DNA from 4 places in the Bradyrhizobium ontarionense genome. Region 1 is predicted to be linked to each of the others. Evidence: riboswitches for the same ligand, from Rfam matches in the RefSeq annotation. Region 1 holds a riboswitch; each other region holds the start of a gene.

Region 1 (3,339 bases):
AGCCATCAGGCACCTCGTCCACGTTCGGCAGCGCGAAGCCAACTCCGCTCATGAGAACGATATAGATCCCCGCCGCAATCAGCGCCGCATTCCACGCGCCGACACGCGAAACCAGGCGGATGCGCAACATGCCCGCGGCGACCATCGCGGCGAGCGAGATCAGGATCATCGCGAAATACAGGCTGGTCCGCATCCCAATCGTTTCGGCCAGTCCGACCGACGGGGGATTGGCCGGGTATTTGAGCATGGGCGTCACGTAAACGGCGATGAAGCCGGCCGCGGCGAGCAACGCCGAGCTGGCCCGCGCACCAAGATCGGCCATGCGGCGGTAGGCAAGCGCAAATGCCAACGCAAACAGGCCGCCGAACGCCGTGCTGTAGACGACAACGCCGGTCAACAGTCCGACACCGGCCTGGACGGGCCGGCTGACGAGCTCGGGTTCGGCCGCCGCGACTGGCGCAGGCTGGCCTTTGGCCGCGGCCTCTTCCGCCCCGGCTTTGGCCTTCGCCTCATCCAGCGTGGTCTCGAAGGCAATCGCGCGCTCGACGGATGATTCGCCGGCCAGCTTGAGAAAGCCGAAGGAAAGAAGTGCGGCGACCAAGCCGGCCAGCATTCCACGCAGGAGCAATCGCCCCGTCATCGATCGTCTCTTACAGATGCGCCGTCCGCGCCGTCACGACGGGCGTGCAACAGGCGGCTCCGACCGTTCAGTGGCAGGGGAACCCGAGCAGATGCCGTCCGTCATGGACGAATTCGTGGACGTACGTGCTGCTGAACAGGGCGGCCGCGCCCTCCTCGACGCCGACGAAATAGATGCCGAGAGCGAGCATCAGGCCGCCGAAGATCGCCCACGGCAGAATCTCGCGCACGGGAATGGCTGTGGGCAGAGTGACTGGAAGGGACGTCGCTGTTGCCACGATGAAGCTCCTTATATTGCCGTTCGGCTCGCCGAGGCCGCACCAAGCGGCGCGCCAACGCGAAAACGATGTCTGGTAACATTATAACCGCGATCTCCGACGGACCGATAGTCGAAAGTGATCCGCATCCCCGGCAAGACCGGCGTGATGCTTCGGCAACAATCGCCGCCGGTCGTGGGAAAGCCCGAGGGATCGATTGACTCCGACTTCGGCCGGCTTCTACGCTGGCGGCGACGGTGCCCCCACCGGGGCTCAAAAGGGAATGCGGTGACGGACGGATCCCCCACGCGGGATCATCCGAAGGCCGCAGCTGCCCCCGCAACTGTAAGCGGCGAATCTCGCGTCATAGGCCACTGGGAAATCTCGGTCCCGGGAAGGCGACGTCGAGGTACTGACCCGCGAGCCAGGAGACCTGCCGTCAGCCGTGGTCACACGCGAGGATGCCGGTCGGGGCGTTTATTGGCATCGTTTTCACGCCGGGCTTCATTGGCCGGTGTGAGACCTCGTTCGCGGTGACGTGCCACTGACGTCATGCCGAGGTTCCCTCGTGTTCTCATTGCTATCTGTCGCCCGGCGCCATCGCGCCGGTTTGTTGTCGTCCAGCGTCCTGTTCTCCATCGCCATGTTCGGCGCGGCTCCGGCCACCGCCCAGCAATCCGCCTCCCCCAACCTGCTGCCCCCGGTCGAGGTCGACGCGCCACGTAAGCCGCCAGGCCCGAAGCCGGCTATGCAGCGCGGGGTACAGACGTCGCGAGCACGCCCATCGCAGCCAGCGGCCTCGCAGGCCCCCGTTGCCCCCGCCCAGGCCAACGCACAACTCGTCGTCAGTCCGACCGGCATCGTGACGCCAGCCGCCCATGTGGCGAACGCGATCACGGTCGTCACGGCTAAGGACATCGCCACGCAGCAGTTCCGCGGGGTGCCCGACATCCTCGCCACCATTCCCGGATTGAACGTCGTGCGGACCGGCGGTCCTGGTGGCCAAAGCTCGGTCTTCACGCGCGGGACCAACGCCAATCACACCAAGATCCTGATCGACGGCATCGAGGTCGGCGACGTCACCAGCGCCAACGGCGCGTTCGACTTCGCCCACCTGCTGACCTCGGACATCCAGCAGATCGAGGTGCTCAGGGGACCGCAGAGCGGCCTCTATGGCTCGGATGCGATCGGCGGCGTCATCTCGGTGATCACCCGCAAGGGCGATGGACCGGCGCGCGCGACCGCCTCGATCGAGACCGGATCGTATCAGACCTTCAACCAGTCGGCCGGGGTCAGCGGCGCGCAGGACAATGTCAACTACGCCGTCAATGTCGCGCATCTCCATGCCGGCGACATTCCGGTCACGCCGCAGCAGTTGCTCCCGGCCGGGCAGAAGGCGATCGGCGACGCCTACGACAACGTCACCGCCTCGAGCAAATTCGGCATCGACCTCAACGAGGCCTGGACGCTGAATTCGGTGGTCCGCGTCACCGACGCGACGTTGCTGTTCACCGGCGACGGCGGCTTTCCCAGCGTCCCGAACGCGGCCCAGAGCACCCATGTCGTGCACCAGCTCGCCACGCGCGAGGAAGCCGTATGGTCACTGCTCGACGGTCGCATCAAGAACTATTTCGCCGTCAACACCGTCAACAACCGGACGTGCGATCTCGCGGCCGGCGATCCCGTCGCCGCAGTCTCGACCGGCGAGCACATCAAATACGACTGGCACGCGGTGACCGAGCTCGCTCCGCACAACAACGTCATCGTCGGGCTCGAGCAGCAGACCGACCGCCTGCGGACCACGGGCCTCACCGCCGAGAACGGCAACAAGGCCGGCTTCATCGAGCTGCAGACAGAGTTCGCAAGCCGCATGTTCCTGGTCGCGAGCCTGCGCAACGACGTCAACGATCGGTTCGGCGGACATGGCACCTATCGGATCGCGCCGGCCGTGATCCTGCCGGTCACGGAGACCAAGCTGAAGGCCAGCTATGGCACCGGCTTCAAGGCGCCGACCTTGAGCCAGCTCTATCAGGACTTTGTCGCGTTCAACTTCTTCGCCAATCCGAACCTCAGGCCCGAGGAGAGCACCGGGTACGACGCGGGCTTCGAGCAGCCGCTGTTCGAGGACCGCGTTCGCTTCGGCACGACCTACTTCCACAACAGCATCACCAACCTGATCAATTTCAACGCGACCTTCACCTCCTACGCCAATGTCGGGCTCGCCACCACCGAAGGCACCGAGAGCTTCGTGACGGCGCGGCTCACGGACCGGATCTCGCTGCGCGCGGACTACACGTTCACCCGCGCGATCGACGCAACCACCGGCCAGCAGCTGCTGCGCCGTCCCAAGGAAAAATGGAGCGCAACGGCGGTGTGGAGGCCTGTCGATGCGCTCACCGTATCGGCCACCGTACTGCGCATCGGCAATTGGCCCGACGTCAGC
Region 2 (3,339 bases), 780 kb from region 1:
GATATAGAGATCGACCGACATCGGGTGCTTCAGCCGTTTCAGGCTCGCAAGCCGCAGGCTCGGCAGCTCGGCTGAAGATGCCGTCCAGGCCTCGGCCAGGGCGGACAGGTCGCTGTCGGAGAACGACAGCACCACGACCTCGGCAGGCGACTGCGCAAGATCCACGGCCTGTTCGAGGTCGTCGATATCAGCGCCGGATGTCGCCAGGAGATGCATCGGCCTCGCCTAGCCCGCGATCAGGCTCTTGATCGCAGCGGCATCGAGGCCGCGCTCACCGATGACCACCAGGCGCCCCTGCCGCGCTTCACCGGCGCGCCACGGCCGCTCGAACTGATGCTGGATGCGGCTGCCAACGGCCTGCACCAGCAGACGCAGCGGCTTGCCCGCGACCTCCACGAAGCCCTTCACCCGGAGCACGTCATGGGCATCGACAGCCGCCGCGATGCGATCGACGAGCGCATCCGGCGAGGCCTGCGCCGGCACGTCGAGCACGAAGCTCTCGAAATCATCGTGATCGTGCTCGGCCTCATTGTCGTGATGCGACGGTCGCGCCGCGAGATCGTCCTCCGCGGCGGCACCGAGCCCGAGCAGCACCGAGGCCGACAGCCGGCCGTGCTCGGTCGCGATCACCTTGACGGCGCGCTGCACCTTCGCCGTGATCTCCGACGCGACATGCTTGCGCTGCTCGTCGCTCATCAGGTCGCTCTTGTTCATCACGACGAGGTCGGCGCAGAGCAGCTGATCCTCGTAGACCTCCTCGAGCGGATTGTCGTGATCGAGCGAATCGTCCGCGGCGCGCTGCGCGGCAAGCGCCACGGGATCGTCGGCAAAGCGCCCCGCCATCACGGCGGGCCCGTCGACGACCGCCACGACACCGTCGACGGTGACGCGCGTCGCAATCTCGGGCCAGTTGAACGCCTGCACCAGCGGCTTGGGCAGCGCCAGCCCGGACGTCTCGATCACGATGTGCTCGGGCGGCTCCTTCTGATCGAGAAGGCTGCGAAGCGCCGGCACGAAATCATCGGCGACCGTGCAGCACAGGCAGCCGTTCGAGAGTTCGACGATGCGATCCTCCGGGCAATCCGGCACGCCGCAGCCTTTGAGGATGTCGCCGTCGATGCCGACATCGCCGAACTCGTTGACGATGATGGCGAGCCGCCGTCCGTTCGCGGTCTCGATCAGGTTGCGCACGAGCGTGGTCTTGCCGGCCCCGAGAAAGCCGGTCACGATGGTGCAAGGCGTCTTGGCGAACGACTTCGTCATGGCAGCGGTGCCTCTTGTGTCCGACTTGGAGCGGGCGTTGCCGGCACGCGCGCGATGGTGTTTTTTCTGATGTATTCGGGACGTTCCCGCCACGCGGGCAGGCCCGCCTCGTGCTGCTGGTGCAGCCGTGCGAAGGCCAGCACGTCCTCGGCATGCACGTCCGGATCGAGCGCGCCGAGCACATAGGTCCATTTGCCGGGCGCAGTCACGGCGACCGTACAGGCACGATTACAGTTCGACAGGCATTCGACCGGGACGACCGTGACGGCGGGCCGCAGCTCCGATGGCACCGCTTCGATGGCCGCGAGCAACCGGGCTCCGGCGCGCGGCTGATCATCCGATGCGTTTTCGCCCGCCTGGGCACGACAGGTGATGCAGACGAACAACGTCGTCTCGCTCTTCGCTGATGCGGACATCAATCAGGCGATCACGCCAAGGGCTTTGATCACACGGGCTTTGATCACAGGAGCTTTGATCATCCGAGAAGGATTGCACTGCATGGCCGTCTCCGTCGCTTCCGGACCCCAGAAGAGTTCCGTAAAATGCGCTGCACCCGACGGCATCCCGCCCATCCCGGCGGGATCAAAACCAGCATCGCGACTCCCCGCGCGACGGGTCGGCCAACAGCAATGTCGACGGCAGGTCTCCTGGCTCTCGGGTCGCCGCGTGAGACCGCCTTCCCGGTTTCCCAGTGGCTTTTTGGCCTCACACTCGCCGATTACAGTTGCGGGGGCAGCCACGGCCTTGGGTGTGATCCCGCACCGTGTTCCCTAAATCTCTCCTTTCGGAGAACCGTCATCTGTTAGATACGGATCGAGCCGAAGCCCGTCAATCGGAATCCTGGAGCCGTCCCGGAGCCATGCCCCCCGCCCTCCCGCATCCTGCCCTCCCGCGCCTGACCCTGGTGCTCGGCGGCGCGCGCTCGGGCAAGAGCCGCCACGCCGAGGCCCTCGTGACCGCCTGCGCCCCGCCCTGGATCTACATCGCGACCGCGCAGGCGTTCGACGACGAAATGAAGGACCGAATCGCGCAGCACAAGGGACGCCGCGCCGAGGGATGGCAGACGCTGGAGACCACGCATGATCTCGCAGGCCTGGTCCGTGCACAGGCAAATTCGAGCGTGCCGATGCTGATCGATTGCCTGACGCTCTGGCTCAGCAATGTGATGCTCGCCGACATGAACGTTCCGGCACGATGTGCCGAGCTGATCGAGGCGCTCGCGATGGCGCGCGGTCCCATCGTCGCCGTATCCAACGAGGTTGGTCTCGGCATCGTGCCGGACAATGCGCTTGCCCGCGCGTTCCGCGATGCCCAGGGCCGACTGAACCAGGACGTCGCGGCCGTTGCGGATCGCGTGATCCTGATGGCCGCGGGTCTGCCGCTGACCTTGAAATGATGGTGAGATGAGGACATGCCGATGACCGAGAACGCCGACGATGCGCGCCATAAGACCAAGATGGAGAACCGCAAGGCCGTCCAGGATGCCGAAGTCGCGTCGAAGTCGATCGAAAAGGGCCTGCTGATCGTCCACACCGGCAAGGGCAAGGGCAAGTCGACGGCGGCCTGGGGCCTGATGCTGCGCGCCCTCGGCCGCGGCTTTCGCATCGGCGTCGTGCAGTTCGGCAAGGGCGCCTGGGAGACCGGCGAGCGCAAGGCGATCGCAGCCTTCGGCGACCAGGTGTCGTGGCACACGCTCGGCGAAGGCTTCACCTGGGAAACCCAGGATCGCGCACGCGATGTCGCCGCCGCCGAGAAGGCCTGGGCCAAGGCCCTGGAGTTGATGGCCGATCCCTCGATCGGGCTGGTGATCCTCGACGAGCTCAACATTGCGCTGCGCTACGACCATCTGCCGATCGCCGACGTCGTCGCAAGTCTGTCGGCGCGACGCCCCGATCTGCACGTCGTCGTCACCGGGCGCAACGCCAAGCCCCAACTGATCGAAGCCGCCGACCTCGTCACCGAGATGGGGCTCGTGAAGCATCACTTCGCCGCCGGCGTGAAGGCGCAGGAAGGCATCGAGTTCTAGATCATGCCCGCGCGCGCCATCATGTTCCAGGGCACCGGCTCCGACGTCGG
Region 3 (3,339 bases), 1.8 Mb from region 1:
CATCAGGCCGAGACCGACCGGCCGGTGACGAAGATTGGAGCGGCGTGCCTCGGGGATGGTGTAGAAGTTGATGTCGATGACGTTGTCGAGCATCCGCACGGCAGTCTTCACCGTCCGCTGCAGCTTGCCGAAATTGAGGCCGTCGGCCGTGACGTGGGCGAGCAGATTGATCGAGCCGAGATTGCAGACGGCCACCTCGTCGTGGGAGGTATTGAGCGTGATCTCCGTGCAGAGGTTCGACGAATGCACCACGCCTGCGTGCTGCTGCGGCGAGCGCAGATTGCAGGGATCCTTGAAGATGATCCAGGGGTGGCCGGTCTCGAACAGCATGGTCAGCATGCGCCGCCACAGATCGGCGGCCCGGACGGTCTTGAACACCCTGAGCTCGCCGCGTGCGGCCTTGGCTTCATAGGCCGCATAGCGCTCGGCAAAGGCCTTGCCCGTCAGGTCATGCAAATCGGCCGCTTCGTCGGGCGAGAACAAGGTCCATTCCCGGTCCTCGGCAACGCGCTGCATGAACAGGTCCGGCACCCAGTTGGCGGTGTTCATGTCGTGGGTGCGGCGGCGGTCGTCGCCCGTGTTCTTGCGCAGATCGAGGAACTCCTCGATGTCGACGTGCCAGGTCTCGAGATAGGCGCAGACCGCGCCCTTGCGCTTGCCGCCCTGGTTGACCGCGATCGCGGTGTCGTTGGCTACCTTCAGGAAAGGGATGATGCCCTGGCTCTCGCCATTCGTGCCCTTGATGTGCGCTCCGAGCCCGCGGACCGGCGTCCAGTCGTTGCCGAGTCCGCCGGAATACTTCGCGAGCAGGGCATTGTCCTTGATCGATTTGAAGATGCCGTCGAGGTCGTCGGATACGGTGGTCAGGAAGCAGGACGATAATTGTGGGCGTAGCGTCCCGGCGTTGAACAGCGTCGGCGTCGACGCCATGAAGTCGAACGATGACAGCAGATCGTAGAATTCGATCGCACGCGCCTCGCGGTCGATCTCGCGGAGCGCGAGGCCCATGGCGACGCGCATGAAGAAGGCCTGCGGCAGCTCGATCCGCTTGCCACGCTCGTGCAGGAAATAGCGGTCATACAGGGTCTGCAGGCCGAGGAACTGAAACTTGAGGTCGCGTTCCGGCTTCAGGGCAGCCGCGATCCTGTCGAGGTCGAAGCGGGCGAGTTCGGGATCGAGCAGCTCGGCAGCAATACCGGTCTTCACATAGGCCGGGAAATACTCACCGTAGCGGGTCGTCATGTCGGCCTGCGACGCAGAGGTGGCAACGCCGTGGACATGAGAGAGCACCTCACCGCGCAATTTGTCGAGCAGCAGGCGGGCGCTGACATAGGCGTAGTTGGGCTCCTGCTCGACCAGGGTCCGTGCGGCCATGATCGGCGCGAGTGCCAATTCGTCGTGAGTGATGCCGTCGTAGAGATTGCGGGTCGTCTCGGCGAGGACCGGCGCAGCCGATACGCCGTCGAGACCGGAGCATGCCTCGTTGATGATCAGCTCCAGCCGGCGGCGGTCGAGCCTGGCGCGCGATCCGTCGGCCAGCGTGACGCGCAGCACCGGCTCCGCGGCTTGCGTCCGCTCGGCGGCGACGTCTGCGGCCCGCTTGCGTGAACGCTCCTCGCGGTACAGCACATAGGCGCGTGCAACCTTGTGGTGCTCGCTGCGCATCAGCGCGAGCTCGACCTGATCCTGCACGTCCTCGATGTGGAAGGTTCGGCCGTCGCCGGCGCGGCGCATCAACGCCGAGACGACCTCGGCGGTCAGCTGCTCGACACTTTCATGCACCCGGCGCGATGCAACCGCGCTGTTGCCCTCCACGGCGAGGAAAGCCTTGGTCATTGCCACCGAGATCTTGGTGGCGTCGAATGGAGTGACCTTGCCGTTGCGGCGGATGATCTGCATGCCGGGCGCGCTTTGCGCGGCAGCCGGCGGGTCGGAACGCAATTGGATGATGGATGCGGAATCGCTGTCGGCGAAGGTCGAGCTGAGTGACATCAAGGGCCCCGTGATGCGCAGTTTGCATTTGGACGGGGCAGACAGGGGCGCAGCAGCGCACCGCGCGGCGAAACGCCGAACGATGCCGTGCCAGCGACCGCCGGGACACCCCGCCCGTGGACGTTCAGGTTGTCGCGGCAGGTCTCCTGGCTCGCAGGTCATCGCTCGCCTCCCGCCTTCCCGGCGCGGTTGCGCCAGTGACGTCATTCGGAGGCAGCTCGCTGCTGACAGTTGCGGGGGCAGCGCCGGAATTCCACCTGTCAAAGTGGTTCACCGGCTTCCCTCTTAGCCACCACATCTTGCGAAGCAGTGGAACCGTGACGTCCATATGTGGTGATATTCGATGCGGAGTGTCAACGATTCGTTAGCGGCCCTGGAAAGATTCGCTGTGGAGGGGACGCGGTTCCGTGCCCGCATCGGCGCGCCGCCACGCCGCGACCTGATCGGGGCGCGCGGCCAGGCTGCGGATGACCTCTGGGGCGTAGATGGGAAGGCTCACCTGCTTCTTGCCTTGACTGAAGAAAGACTGCCCGGCGCTTGGCAAGCGACCGTCCTTCGACCAGCGCCGTCGTTCGGCCCCTGAAATCGAGAGAATCTGTTCCACGGTCTTGGCGGACAGAGGCTGCTGCTGCAACAGGCCGAGCCGTTCCTCGACGACCGCGCAGAGCGACAGGATCTCGGCTTCTGTCGCACGCGGGCACGCGATCGAGACACCGGATGCAGTATCTTGCACCACGCAATCGAGCTTCTGTCGAAAGATCGAGCGCATCAGCCGCAGGGCTGTGTTCGCTTTCTTGGTGCTGCCCGAGGTCAGCTGCTGCGAGGGGGAGAACTCGACCGTGCGCAAGGACGCCACTTTGGACGTATCGAGGTAACGATCACGCTCTGCACTCATGCACGTGTCATCGGGCTGACGATGTCATCTGGCTGAACTTGCATATGGCGCAAAGGACGATTGCCTTTCGTCGATGACCAGCGGGCGCCCAAGCGGCGGAAAGGCGCGCTGTGGGCAGTTCGCACGTTCGCACACCTTGCATCCGGTGCCAATGGGAGTGGCTGACGCAGCATTGTCGACGTTCAATTCGCTTGCATAGACGATTTCGGGGGCGTGCCTGACGTCGCATCCCAGGGCGACGGCGAACGTCTTGTTCAGCGAGCCATAGCCGCCCCTTCGGTGTGTGACCGTGCGCGCGATCCAGAGATAGGTTCGCTCGTCCGGCATCCGCGCGAGTTGCGTAAGAATGCGCCCCGGACTGGCGAACGCCTCGTAGACGTTCCACAACGGACAGGTTCCGCCGATTCGCGAGAAATGGAAGTCCGTCGCCGACTGGCGTTTCGAGATGTTAC
Region 4 (3,339 bases), 1.8 Mb from region 1:
CAGCAGCTGCAGACCCGTCGTCGCGTCGACCGCGCGGGTGAACGTGTAGTCCGCACGCAGCGACAGCCGGTCCGTCAGCCTCGCCGCCACGAAGCTCTCGGTGCCCTCGGTGGTGGCGAGCCCGACATTGGCGTAGGAGGTGAACGTGTCGTTGAAGTTGATCAGGTTCGTGATGCTGTTGTGGAAGTAGGTCGTACCAAACCGGAAGCGTTCTTCGAACAGCGGCTGCTCGAATCCCGCATCATAGCCGGTGCTCTGCTCCGGCTTGAGGTTCGGGTTGGCGAAGAAGTTGAAGGCCGGGAAGTCCTGGTAGAGCTGGCTCAAGGTCGGCGCCTTGAAACCGGTGCCGTAGCTCGCCTTCAGCTTGGTCTCGGTGAACGGCAGGATGACGGCCGGCGCAATCCGATAGGTGCCGTGGCCGCCGAATTGATCGTTGACGTCGTTGCGCAGGCTCGCGACCACGAACACGCGCTTTGCGAACTCGCTCTGCAGCTCGATGAAACCGGCCTTGTTGCCGTTCTCGGCCGCAAGACCCGTCGTCCGCAGCCGGTCGGTCTGCTGCTCGAGACCGACGATGAAGTTGTTGTGCGGAGCGAGCTCGGTGACCGCGTGCCAGTCGTATTTGATACGCTCACCGGTCGAGATCGCGGCAATCGGATCGCCCGCCGTGAGGTCGGACGTCCGGTTGTTCACATAGTTGACGCCGAAATAGTTCCTGATCCGGCCGTCGAGCAGCGACCACACCGCTTCTTGGCGCGTCGCGAACTGGTGCACGGTATGGGTGCTCTGGGCCGCGTTCGGGACGCTGGGAAAGCCGCCATCGCCAGTGAACAGCAGGGTGGCGTCGGTGTAGCGGATCACCGAATTCAGCGTCCAGGCCTCGTTGAGGTCGATCCCGAATTTGGTCGAGGCGGTAACGTTGTCGTAGGCGTTGCCGATCGCCTTCTGTCCTGCCGGCAGCAGCTGCTGCGGCGTTACGGGGATGTCGCCGGCATGGAGATGCGCGACATTGACCGCGTAGTTCACATTGTCCTGCGAGCCGCTGACGCCGGCCGACTGGTTGAAGGTCTGGAACGAGCCGGCCTCGATCGAGGCCGTCGCTCGCGCCGGGCCATCGCCCTTGCGCGTGACGACCGAGATCACGCCGCCGATCGCATCGGAGCCATAGAGGCCGCTCTGTGGGCCCCTGAGCACCTCGAACTGCTGGATGTCCGAGGTCAGCAAATGGGCGAAGTCGAAGGCGCCATTGGCATTGGTGACGTCACCGACGTCGATGCCGTCGATCAGGATCGTGGTGTGATTGGAGTTGGTCCCGCGGGTGAAGACCGAGCTCTGGCCACCAGGGCCGCCGGTCTGCACGACGTTCAATCCGGGAATGGTGGCGAGGATGTCTGGCACGCTGCGTAACTGCTGCGTGGCGATGTCCTTCTCCGTGACCACCGAAATCGCGTTCGCCACGTTGGCGGCCGGCGTCACGATGCCGGTCGGGCTGACGACGAGTTGTGCGTTAGCCGGTGCCGACGTGGCAACTGGGGCCTGTGAGGGCATAGGCTGTGGCGGCCGTACCCGCGGCGTCTGCGTCGCGCGCTGCACGACGGGTTTTGGTCGTGGCGTCACCCGCGGCGGGTCGACCTCGACGGGCGGCAGCAGGTTGGGAGAGGCGGACTGCTGGGCATTCGCCGGGGCTGCCCCGAAAGCGGCGAGAGCGAAAAGAGCGGTCGACGACAACAGGCCGGCGCGTTCGCGCCGGGCGATAGACAGAAAAGAGAACACGAGGGACCCTGGGCATGACGTCAGTGGCACGTCACCGCGAACGAGGTCCCACACCAGATAATACTATCCGGCGCAGAAACGATGCCAATAAACGCCCCGACCGGCATCTTCGCGTGTGACCACGGCTGACGGCAGGTCTCCTGGCTCGCGGGTCGTCACCTCCACGCCGCCTTCCCGGGACCGAGATTTCCCAGTGGCATCTGGCGCGAGATTCGCCGCTTACAGTTGCGGGGGCAGCTGCGGCCTTCGATCATGTCTCCTGCGAGACTTGTCCGGCACCGCATTCCCTTTTGAGCCCCTGTTAGGGGGCACCGTCGCGTTCATGTTAAGAGTTTGTCAAAGTTCGAGTCAATCGGTCGATCGGGTATACGGATGTCTAACCTGCACTGTTGCTCAAGCGTGACAACCATGTCGTCTCTCCGGCCGGGATGACTTCTGCGAGCGACTCGCGAAGCGAGGCACGGCGCAACGAGGCAACCCGCGTTCGGCTATCGATTTATCGACGATGCCCGGCCATAACGGCGGCGAATGCCGTCCGAGCAGTCCCGCCGTCAGTGTCCAGATCGAACGGACGTTCCCGAGCCGGGGTGCAGCGCCCGGATCGCGGCCGACATTGCCGCGGACCCGGCATTTGCAACTCTGTGCTCCAACAGCAGCGGAGCATTCGGCAGCGGCGTGATCATCGAGCCGGAGTGGGCCGTGGCGCCTTTCCATGCGCCGACCATCCTGACCTGTCTCACCGTCCTCGTCCTCGCAGCCGGCAGTTGCTGGCTGCTGGTGAGAGGCCTGAAGACGCCGACAACGGCCGCTTATTTAGCGGTGATGGATCACTGGCTCATGCATGGATGCGACCGGCCGGGCCGGCCGCAACATTGGTCTGATAGATCACTTGCTCTGCGTCGAATGTGCCGGGATCCATTGCGGATCCCGGCATCATGTCATCGACGTTCCTGGCGATGCGGTCTAGTCCCAGCTCAGCGCGCCGCCATTCTGGTACTCGATCACGCGCGTCTCGAAGAAGTTCTTCTCCTTCTTCAGATCCATCGCCTCCGACATCCATGGAAACGGGTTCTCTGCCTCCGCAAACACGGGCGGCAGTCCGATCTGGGCGCAGCGGCGATTGGTGATGAAGTGCATGTACTGCTCGCATAGCGCTGCATTCAGTCCCAGAAAGCCGCGGGGCATCGTATCACGCCCGTAGGCGGCCTCGAGCTCGGCTGCCTCCCGCAGCATGCCGCGCAGTTCCTCCTGGAAGTCAGGGGTCCACAGATGCGGATTTTCGATCTTGATCTGGTTGATGACGTCGATGCCGAAGTTCAAATGGATGCTCTCGTCGCGTAGGATGTACTGGTACTGCTCGGCGATGCCGACCATTTTGTTGCGGCGGCCGAGCGACAGGATCTGCGCGAAGCCGGTGTAGAACCACATGCCTTCGAACACGACATAGAACGCGACGAGATCGCGCAGGAAGGCCTGGTCATGCTCCGGCGTTCCGGTCCTGAAGGTGGGGTCGTCGAGGTGCTGCGTGTGCTTCAGCGCCCAGGCCGCCTTGTCGGTGATCGATGG

Evidence for each region. Region 1 has a riboswitch for cobalamin ahead of LQG66_RS33385 (TonB-dependent receptor plug domain-containing protein). Riboswitches for the same ligand answer to the same signal wherever they lie in the genome.
Region 2: another riboswitch for cobalamin. It lies ahead of LQG66_RS36965 (DUF1636 domain-containing protein); the one in region 1 lies ahead of LQG66_RS33385 (TonB-dependent receptor plug domain-containing protein).
Region 3: another riboswitch for cobalamin. It lies ahead of LQG66_RS25730 (ribonucleoside-diphosphate reductase subunit alpha); the one in region 1 lies ahead of LQG66_RS33385 (TonB-dependent receptor plug domain-containing protein).
Region 4: another riboswitch for cobalamin. It lies ahead of LQG66_RS25720 (TonB-dependent receptor domain-containing protein); the one in region 1 lies ahead of LQG66_RS33385 (TonB-dependent receptor plug domain-containing protein).

Annotation. Positions count from the first base shown of each region.
Region 1 covers NZ_CP088156.1:7,604,610-7,607,948, reverse strand. Annotated here, with positions in the region: gene LQG66_RS33395 (CbtA family protein) at 1-640, opposite strand, end outside; gene LQG66_RS33390 (CbtB domain-containing protein) at 708-917, opposite strand; cobalamin riboswitch at 1,135-1,351, shown strand; gene LQG66_RS33385 (TonB-dependent receptor plug domain-containing protein) at 1,540-3,339, shown strand, end outside.
Region 2 covers NZ_CP088156.1:8,382,812-8,386,150, reverse strand. Annotated here, with positions in the region: gene cobN (cobaltochelatase subunit CobN) at 1-216, opposite strand, end outside; gene cobW (cobalamin biosynthesis protein CobW) at 226-1,263, opposite strand; gene LQG66_RS36965 (DUF1636 domain-containing protein) at 1,260-1,679, opposite strand; cobalamin riboswitch at 1,884-2,075, opposite strand; gene cobU (bifunctional adenosylcobinamide kinase/adenosylcobinamide-phosphate guanylyltransferase) at 2,123-2,659, shown strand; gene cobO (cob(I)yrinic acid a,c-diamide adenosyltransferase) at 2,681-3,289, shown strand; gene LQG66_RS36950 (cobyric acid synthase) at 3,293-3,339, shown strand, end outside.
Region 3 covers NZ_CP088156.1:5,824,393-5,827,731, forward strand. Annotated here, with positions in the region: gene LQG66_RS25730 (ribonucleoside-diphosphate reductase subunit alpha) at 1-1,992, opposite strand, end outside; cobalamin riboswitch at 2,112-2,327, opposite strand; gene LQG66_RS25735 (hypothetical protein) at 2,357-2,887, opposite strand; gene LQG66_RS25740 (short-chain fatty acyl-CoA regulator family protein) at 2,912-3,339, opposite strand, start outside.
Region 4 covers NZ_CP088156.1:5,819,555-5,822,893, forward strand. Annotated here, with positions in the region: gene LQG66_RS25720 (TonB-dependent receptor domain-containing protein) at 1-1,773, opposite strand, end outside; cobalamin riboswitch at 1,887-2,104, opposite strand; gene LQG66_RS25725 (ribonucleotide-diphosphate reductase subunit beta) at 2,737-3,339, opposite strand, start outside.